One region of the Kribbella sp. NPDC049227 genome, then DNA from elsewhere that is predicted to be linked to it. Evidence: riboswitches for the same ligand, from Rfam matches in the RefSeq annotation. Region 1 holds a riboswitch; the other holds the start of a gene.
What was found. A riboswitch is a leader RNA that binds a small molecule or an ion and turns the genes downstream of it on or off. The one in region 1 is predicted to bind FMN.
Positions count from the first base shown of each region.

Region 2: linked by a shared signal. The riboswitch ahead of ribB (3,4-dihydroxy-2-butanone-4-phosphate synthase) and the one ahead of ribD (bifunctional diaminohydroxyphosphoribosylaminopyrimidine deaminase/5-amino-6-(5-phosphoribosylamino)uracil reductase RibD) in region 1 are both predicted to bind FMN.

Region 1 covers NZ_JBICST010000011.1:270,830-275,005, reverse strand. The annotation lists gene ACGFH6_RS42240 (riboflavin synthase) at 1-191, opposite strand, end outside; gene ribD (bifunctional diaminohydroxyphosphoribosylaminopyrimidine deaminase/5-amino-6-(5-phosphoribosylamino)uracil reductase RibD) at 192-1,211, opposite strand; FMN riboswitch at 1,386-1,519, opposite strand; gene ACGFH6_RS42230 (protein kinase) at 1,692-3,164, shown strand; gene ACGFH6_RS42225 (VWA domain-containing protein) at 3,482-4,176, opposite strand, start outside.
Region 2 covers NZ_JBICST010000009.1:496,538-500,713, reverse strand. The annotation lists gene ACGFH6_RS38990 (transketolase) at 1-746, shown strand, start outside; gene ACGFH6_RS38985 (transketolase family protein) at 743-1,708, shown strand; gene ribB (3,4-dihydroxy-2-butanone-4-phosphate synthase) at 1,692-2,309, opposite strand; FMN riboswitch at 2,408-2,541, opposite strand; gene ACGFH6_RS38975 (sugar-binding transcriptional regulator) at 2,630-3,610, shown strand; gene ACGFH6_RS38970 (threonine/serine exporter ThrE family protein) at 3,614-4,176, shown strand, end outside.

The DNA of each region.
Region 1 (4,176 bases):
ATCACGTCGGCGGTGAAGGTGCCGTCGGCGGTCGCGACCACGGTCAGGCAACAGCCGTTGACCGCGATCGAGTCGCCGTGGCCGGCGTCCTCGGTCACCTTGGGGCCGCGGATGGTGAGCCGGGCGGCGTCACCTTCGAGCAGGTCGAGCGCCTCGACGGTGCCGAGTTCCTCGACGATTCCGGTGAACATTCAGTGCGTCCTTTGCGGTTCGAGCGGCGTCAGGATCAGCCGGACGTCGTCGCCGAGGCGAGTGACGTCCGCTAGGTTGAACCGCCGCAGGTGGTGGATCGATTCCGCGCCGAGGTCGCCGATCGCGGCGTACCCCGAGCCGAGCACGGCCGGGGCGACGTACGCGACGAGCTGGTCGACGAGTTGCGCGCGCAGGAAGGCGGCGGCCAGAGTCGGCCCGCCCTCGAGCCAGAGGTGCCGGATCTGCCGGTCGTCGAGCTGCCGGAGTACCTCGGCCGGATCATGGGTCGGCAGCAGCAGGGTCTCGGCGCGGTCGTTGCGAACCCGCGCGGTCGTGGGGATCTCGCGGTCGCCGACGACGACGCGCAGCGGCTGCCGCCCGGCCGGTACGTCGTTCTCGTCGCGAACGGTCAGCTCCGGGTCGTCGTCCAGCACGGTCTGGGTGCCGACGGCGATCGCGTCGCACTCGGCCCGCTTGCGGTGTACGTCGGCCCGGGCCAGCGGACCGGTGATCCACCGGCTGGTCCCGTCCGGCGCGGCCGACCGCCCGTCCAGGGTGGTGGCGAACTTCCAGGTGACGAACGGCCGCCCGGTCCGGACGCTGTGCAGCCAGACCTGGTTGACCGCCTCAGCCTCGGCCTGCAGTACGCCTTGCTGGACGGTGATGTTCTTGCTCCGGAGCTTGTCGGCGCCTCCGGACGCCTGCCGGTTCGGGTCCGCGACGGCGTACACGACGCGCGTGATCCCGGCCGCGATCAGGGCGTCCGCGCAGGGCCCGGTCCGGCCGGTGTGATTGCAGGGCTCCAGCGTCACGTACGCCGTACCGCCGCGGGCCGCCGGTCCGGCCATCCGGAGGGCCTCGACCTCGGCGTGCGGGCCACCGGCAACGGCATGGAAGCCCTCACCGACCGGATGACCGTCGGGGCCGGTGATGACACAGCCGACCACCGGGTTGGGATGCGTGGTGCCGATGCCGCGCTCGGCCAGCTCGATCGCACGCCGCATCCAGGCGACATCGATCGGCGAAGCGTTGTTCACTCACGGTCCCTCGTCGTCACGGACGCACTCCGGGGCCATGACAACCGGCGCGGCAACCCCCGCCGTCCAGCCGGTCCTCAAGGATCGAGGCCACGCGTTCACGCAGGCTCGTCACCCACATGCCACGCCGTCCGAACGCCGGAGCTCTCCCGCCGATCGCGTGCGCCTCCCATCCGGACTTTCACCGTCGGTCCCGGAATTCCACCAGGTCAACCGACCGCCAAACCGCAGCGGCCGGGTCGCGGACTGTCACCGCCGGCTCGGAATTACACCGACCCCGGAGCACGCGAGTGGGTTCACTCGTACTTCAAGTATGCCCTCCCCACCAACCCACACCACGACCCAGGTCACATCCCGGTCAGTCCCACCCACCGACCGGTCCTTCCCATCCACCGATCCTGGGTGGATTCGGGGCGTTCGGGTCCGGCGGGGCGGTCCCGCGGACCCTGTACCTTCTTGCCGGTGGAGGCGTTTGCTGGGCGGTATCGGCTGATCGACCTGATCGGGACCGGCGGGATGGGGTCGGTCTGGCGGGCCTGGGATCTCCGGCGGTCGGCGTACGTCGCGGCCAAAGTCCTCGGGCAGCACGACGCGGCCACCCTCCTGCGCTTCGTCCGGGAACAGTCCGTGCGGATCCAGCATCCCCACGTGGTCGCGCCGCACGGGTGGGCGGCTGACGACGACAAGGTCGTGTTCGCAATGGATCTGGTCCGCGGCGGCTCTGTCGCCACCCTCCTCGGCGACCACGGTCCGCTTCCAGCGTCGTACGTCGCCGTACTGCTCGACCAGCTCCTGCACGGCCTGTCCGCAGTCCACGCAGCAGGCGTCGTCCATCGCGACCTGAAGCCGGCGAACCTCCTGCTCGACGTGACCGGAACCGGCCGCCCCCACCTGCGCCTGTCCGACTTCGGCGTCGCCGGCCTGATCGGCGAACCACGCATGACCCGCACCAGCACAATCCTCGGCACCCCCGGCTACCTGGCCCCCGAACAACTAGCCGGCGCCGACCCCGACCCCCGCCAGGACCTCTACACCATCGGAGCCGTAGCCCTGGAACTCCTCACCGGCCAGCGCCCCACCCCCAGCCCCCTCTCACCCACCACCACACCCCCCGCCAACGCCGCACCACGCGCACCCGCCGAGCCACCAGGGGCCGCCGCACCACTCGCCGAGCCACTAGGGCCGGCCGCACCACCCGCACCCGCCGAGCCACTGGGGCCCGCCGCGCCACTCGACGTGTTCATCCGGCGCTGCATGGCAACCGATCCGTCCGAACGCCCCGAGTCCGCCGACGCCGCCGCCCGCCTCCTCGCCGAGTCCGGCCTCCTCCCACCCGCCGGAGAGACTCCCTGGGCCAACCACCCCGAATCCCCCGAGGTCTTCGACCAACTCCCACCCCTCCCATCCACTTGGACCCCCATCGGCCCGGCCCCGCAGTCCCCACCACCGCGCTCCGTCCCCCACCCGACCCAGACACCGCGGCCAGTTCGTCGAGCCCAGCCAACTCCTTCACCTGAGCCGCATCCTCGACCCCAGCCAGCTCCTTCACCTGAGCCGGCTCCTCCACCCCAGCCAACCCGCGCGTCCCAGCCCCCACAGGCAACTCAACCGGCACGCGTGGCGATCGCCGCCACAGCACCCACCGCCCAACCACCCGCCGCCTCAGCCGCCGCATCAGCCACCGCATCAGCCGCCGCGGCTCAGCCATCCGCTGCACCACACCCCGACACCCAGCCGCCCCACGCAACTCAACCGACCAGGGCAGTTCAACCGACCAGGACAACTCAACCGACCAGGGCAACCGCCGACCCGCTGCCTACCACGGAGAAGTCGAAGGCATCACGCAAGAGGAGAGCACTGGCGTGGGTAGCAGCAGGCTGCTTCGCAAGCGCCGCAGCCCTCCTAGGCAGCGCCGCCTGGCTCCTCCTGCACTAGCCGAAAGACCCCGGGCCCCAGTGCAGGAGCAGGCTTCTGGCTGACCGCCCGTTCCGCGTCCGCGTCTCACCCATGTGCCGGTCGCACGGCGCCCACCTCGCCGGCCACTGCCCACCATGGTTCGACCGCTGACCCGGACAGAAGCCGAGGGTGCTTCGGAGGCGCAGAGCACCGGTGACCAGCAGTGCCGCGGCCCAGCGGACTCGTCAGGCGGCGAATTCGTTGGGCCGCTGGACCACTTGAGGCCTTTCGATTCTGTTGGGCTGGTTGCTGTAGCCCGGGCCATCAGTCGTGGCCCGGGCTCTGCGGGTTGGTGGTTAGTGGGGTGGGTGTTGGCCGCCTTGGCTGGGGTGCTGCGGCGGGGCTTGGTTCGGGTACTGCGGGGGCTGGTTGGGGTGTTGGGGCCAGGGTTGGGGGGCTGGGTGGGCGGTGGCGGGCTTCTTGCGGAGGCGTAGGACGGTGAAGGTGCCGATGATCAGGAGGAGGAGACCGCCGCCGCCGAGGCCTGCGATCAGGGCGGTCTGGGTGCCGTCGTCGGAGTCGTCGCGGGCCTGGATCGGACCGCCTGCCTCGTTCTTGTCGCCGGAGTCTGCCGGTTGGGAGGGCGTGTTGGTCGGGGACGGCGTTACGGACTCGCCTGAGACCGGGGTCGCGCCGTCTACATACTCCGGTTTGCCACTGCCCGCCGTACCGACTACTCCAACGGTCAGGGTGAGGGGGATGGTGAAGGCCTTGTCGTTGTCTTTGCGGCTCAGCGATACGGCGATGTAGTACTCACCGGGCGTCGAAGTGCCGGTGTCCTGGTTGTTGGCTCCGTTGCGGTTGAGGTAGCGGATCTCTTTGGTTGTGACGGCCTTGACCAGGCCTCGCTTGGTGAGGACACCGCGGGTGTAGGAGCCGCCCGGCACGTTCTTGGCGAAGACTGCGTAGACGTCCTCGCCGATCGGCGAGATGAGCGCGGAGTCGAGGTAGCGGATCCCGTCGAGCGCCTCGGCCTGGGCTCCGGCCATCT
Region 2 (4,176 bases), on a different contig from region 1:
TCTCCGCCATCGACATCCTGGCCACCCTGTACGGCGCGGTCCTCGACATCACGCCGGACTCGGTCACCGACCCCGAGCGCGACCGGTTCATCCTCAGCAAGGGCCACGTCGCCGGGGCGCTGTACACCACGCTGGCCGCCTTCGGGTTCCTGCCGGTCGACGACCTGGCCACGTTCCTGAAGCCGCTGTCCGCGCTCAACGGTCACCCGAACCGGCGCAAGGTGGCCGGCGTCGAGGCGAACACCGGTCCGCTCGGTCACGGCCTGCCGGTCGCGGTCGGGCACGCGTTGTCGGCCAAGCTCGACGTGTCACTGCGGCGTACGTATGTGCTGGTCGGCGACGGCGAGTTGCAGGAGGGCAGCAACTGGGAGGCGATGATGGCCGCGTCCCAGTACCAGCTCGACCGGCTGACCGTGATCGTCGACCGGAACCGGCTGCAGCAGGGCGCCACCACGAAGGAGACCAACGACCTGGATCCGTTGCCGGACAAGGCGGCGGCGTTCGGGTTCGCGGTGGCCGAGGTGAACGGTCACGACCACGGCGAGCTGCTCGACGTGCTGTCCGCCGTACCGTTCCGGCCCGGGAAGCCGACCTTCGTGATCGCGCACACCCACAAGGGCCACCCGATCTCGTTCATGAGCAACAACGTCGCGTGGCACCACCGGGTGCCGGACGTGGCGGAGTTCCAGCAGGCACTGGCCGAGCTGGAAGCTGTTGTTCCCGGCTACGCCAAGGAGCTTCGATGACCATCGTCGAGACCTCGATCGCCGACCGGCCGCGGTACGACTGCCGGGACGCGTACGTCGAGACGCTGGTCGAGCTCGCGCACGCGGACCACCGGATCGTCGGGGTGGTGAACGACTCGGTCGGCTCGAGCAAGCTGAGCAGCTTCCGCAAGGCGTTCCCGGACCGGTTGATCAACGTCGGCATCGCCGAGCAGGACATGGTCGGGGTCGCCTCCGGCCTGGCCAACGGCGGCCGGATCCCGTTCGTGTCGGCCGCGTCCTGCTTTCTCACCGGCCGCGCGCTCGAGCAGATCAAGGCGGACGTCGCGTACTCGAACACCAACGTGAAGCTGTGCGGGATGAGTCCAGGGGTGGCGTACGGCGAACTCGGCCCCACCCACCACTCCATCGAGGACATCGCCTGGCTGCGGGCGATCTCCAACCTGACGGTGATCGTGCCGGCCGACCCGATCGAGACGGCGGCCGCGTTGCGCTGGGCGGCGGCCTCGGACGGGCCGGTGTTCATCCGGGTCAGCCGGATGAGCGTGCCGAAGGTGTACGACGAGGACTACGAGTTCCGGCTCGGCCGGGCGATCACCGTCCGGGCCGGCGACGACGTGACGCTGATCAGCAACGGGACCGTGCTGTGGCGAGCGATCGCCGCGGCCGAGCAGCTCGCCACGGAAGGGATCTCGGCCCGGGTGCTCTCGATGCCGACGGTGAAGCCGTTGGACACCGGTGCTGTGGTCGCGGCCGCGCGGGAGACGGCCGGAATCGTGACCGCCGAGGAGGCGGTGTCCGGCGGCGGGCTAGGTGGCGCCGTCGCGGAGACCGTCGTCCAGCAGCATCCGGCCCGCGTGACGATCCTCGGGATCCCCGAGTTCGCGCCCACCGGGTCAGCCGGATACCTGCTGGACCACTTCGGGCTCTCACCCGACGGCATCGCGGCGGCCGCCCGCAGGCTGATCAGCCGAGGAAGGTGACCAGATCCGCGATCGACACCATCGCGAAGCCGTGGGTGTCGGCGAAGGCGCGCAGGTCGGCTCCGGTCATCAGCGTGCCGTCGTCGTTCATCAGCTCGCCGATCACGCCGACCGGTGGCAGCCCGGCCAGCCGGACCAGTTCGACCGTGGCCTCGGTATGACCCGGCCGCTGGCGGACGCCGCCGGCCACCGCGCGCAGCGGCAGGATGTGGCCGGGCCGGATCAGGTCCGTGGGCCGGGCCGCCGGGTCGGCCAGCACCCGGACGGTCCGGGCCCGGTCGGCGGCCGAGATGCCGGTGCCGACGCCACTGCTCGCATCGACCGACACGGTGTACGCCGTACGCAGGCTGTCCTGGTTGTCCGGCACCATCAGCGGCAGTTCGAGCCGGTCGAGCACCTCCGGCGCGGCCGGCGCGCAGACGTAGCCGCTGGTGTGCCGGACGAGCAGCGCCATCAGCTCGGGGGTCGCGAGGCTCGCGGCGAACGTCAGGTCGCCCTCGTTCTCGCGGTCCTCGTCGTCGACGACCACCACGGGTCGCCCGAGGGCGATCTGGTCGACGGCGTGCTGGATGGTGTCCAGGCGGGTTGTCACGGTGGTCACGGTCGTTGTCCTCTCGGCCTGGCACTCCGGGGCAACGACAACTCCACGACGGGTCCGATCGCGCGGACAGCGCACACCGGACGGCATCGCGAAGACTGCCACGTGCATCTTCCCATCCGGACTTTCACCGTCGGTCCCGGAGTTCCACCAGGTCAACCGGACACCCTCGCGGGTGTACGGGTCGCGGACTGTCACCGCCGGCTCGGAATTTCACCGACCCCAGAGCACGTGTGGTCTTGCAAACTGCGGTCAGTTTATCGGGTTCGCCCGCCGCCGCTGACCTATAGTCCATTCCTGATCGTGTCCTAAGGGGAGTCGACGTGGCCAACGGCAACCGCGCGGTGCGCCAGCCCGGGCTGGACGAGTTGCGGCTGCTGGCGAAGGTGGCCCGGATGTACCACGAGAAGGGCATCCGGCAGCCGAGGATCGCGGCCGAGCTCAACCTCTCCCAGGCGCGAGTGTCGCGGATGCTCAAGCAGGCCGTCGAGGTCGGCATCGTGCACACAGTGGTGACCATGCCGAGCGGGGTGCACAGCGACCTCGAGGACGAGTTGCAGGGCCGCTACGGGCTTCGGGACGCGGTGGTCGTCGACACCGCGGGCGCCGGGGACGACGTACTGCCGGCGCTGGGTTCGGGTGCGGCGGCGTACCTGGACATGACGCTGACCGGTGCGCACGTGATCGGGATCTCGTCCTGGAGCGAGACGCTGATCAGCGCGGTCGACCGGATGCCCCGCAAGAGCGTCCCGGTGGTCGACCGGGTGGTCCAGATCGTCGGCGGCCTGGGTGACGCGGCGGTGCAGATGCAGGCGACCCGGCTGACCGCGCGGTTCGCCGAGCTGACCGGTGGGATGCCGGTCTACCTGCCCGCGCCCGGACTGGTCGGGACGCCCGCGGTCCGGCGGGCGATGATGAACGACGTGTCCGTTCGGGACGTTCTGGGCACCTGGGGACAGCTCACCGACGCCCTGGTCGGGATCGGCAGCCTCGAGCCCTCGCCGCTGCTGCAGCGCAGTGGGAACGCGGTCGCCGAGGCCGACCAGGACGAGCTTCGCCGGCTGGGTGCCGTCGGTGACGTCTGTTTCCGGTTCTTCGACGAAGAGGGAAGGCACGTGCGCTCGACGTTCGACCAGCGGGTCATCGGGGTGACCGCCAAGGAGTTGCTGGCGGTGCCGCGCCGGATCGGCGTCGCGGGCGGGGACCGGAAGTTCTCCGCGATCCGCGCCGCGTTGCTCGGGGGCTGGGTCAACATCCTGATCACCGACCTGGCGATGGCCCATCGCCTGCTAGGTGACGGCTGAGTGATGGAGCGGGACGAGCAGCGGGAGGTCTACCGGACCCTCGACCTGGCGTTGCGGGTCGGTGAGGTGCTGCTGTCCAGCGGTGCCGGTACGGCGGACGCTACCGCGACGATCCTGGGTGTGACCGCGGCCGGTGGTCTGCGCGGCTGCGAGGTCGACATCACGTTCACCTCGATGGCGATCTCGTACCAGGCGGCGCCGGACGTCGCGCCGGAGACGCACATCCGGCTGGTCCGCTACCGGTCGCAGGACTTCTCCCGGCTGACCGAGGTCGATCGGCTGGTACGGCGGTTCGCCCGCGGTGACCTGACCCGGGACGAGGCGAGTCGCGAACTGGCGCGGCTGACGTCGGCGGGTCCGCCGTACCCGCGCTGGACCGCCGTACTCGCCTGGGGTGTGATGGCCGGCGGCGCGACGCTGCTGCTCGGCGGAGGCTGGCTGATCACGCTGGTGGCGGTCGTCACCGCGGTCGTGATCGACCTGAACAACCGGTGGTTCAGCCGGCAGCGACTGCCCGCGTTCTACCAGCAGGTGGCCGGCGCGTTCGTTGCCAGCGCGGTCGCGCT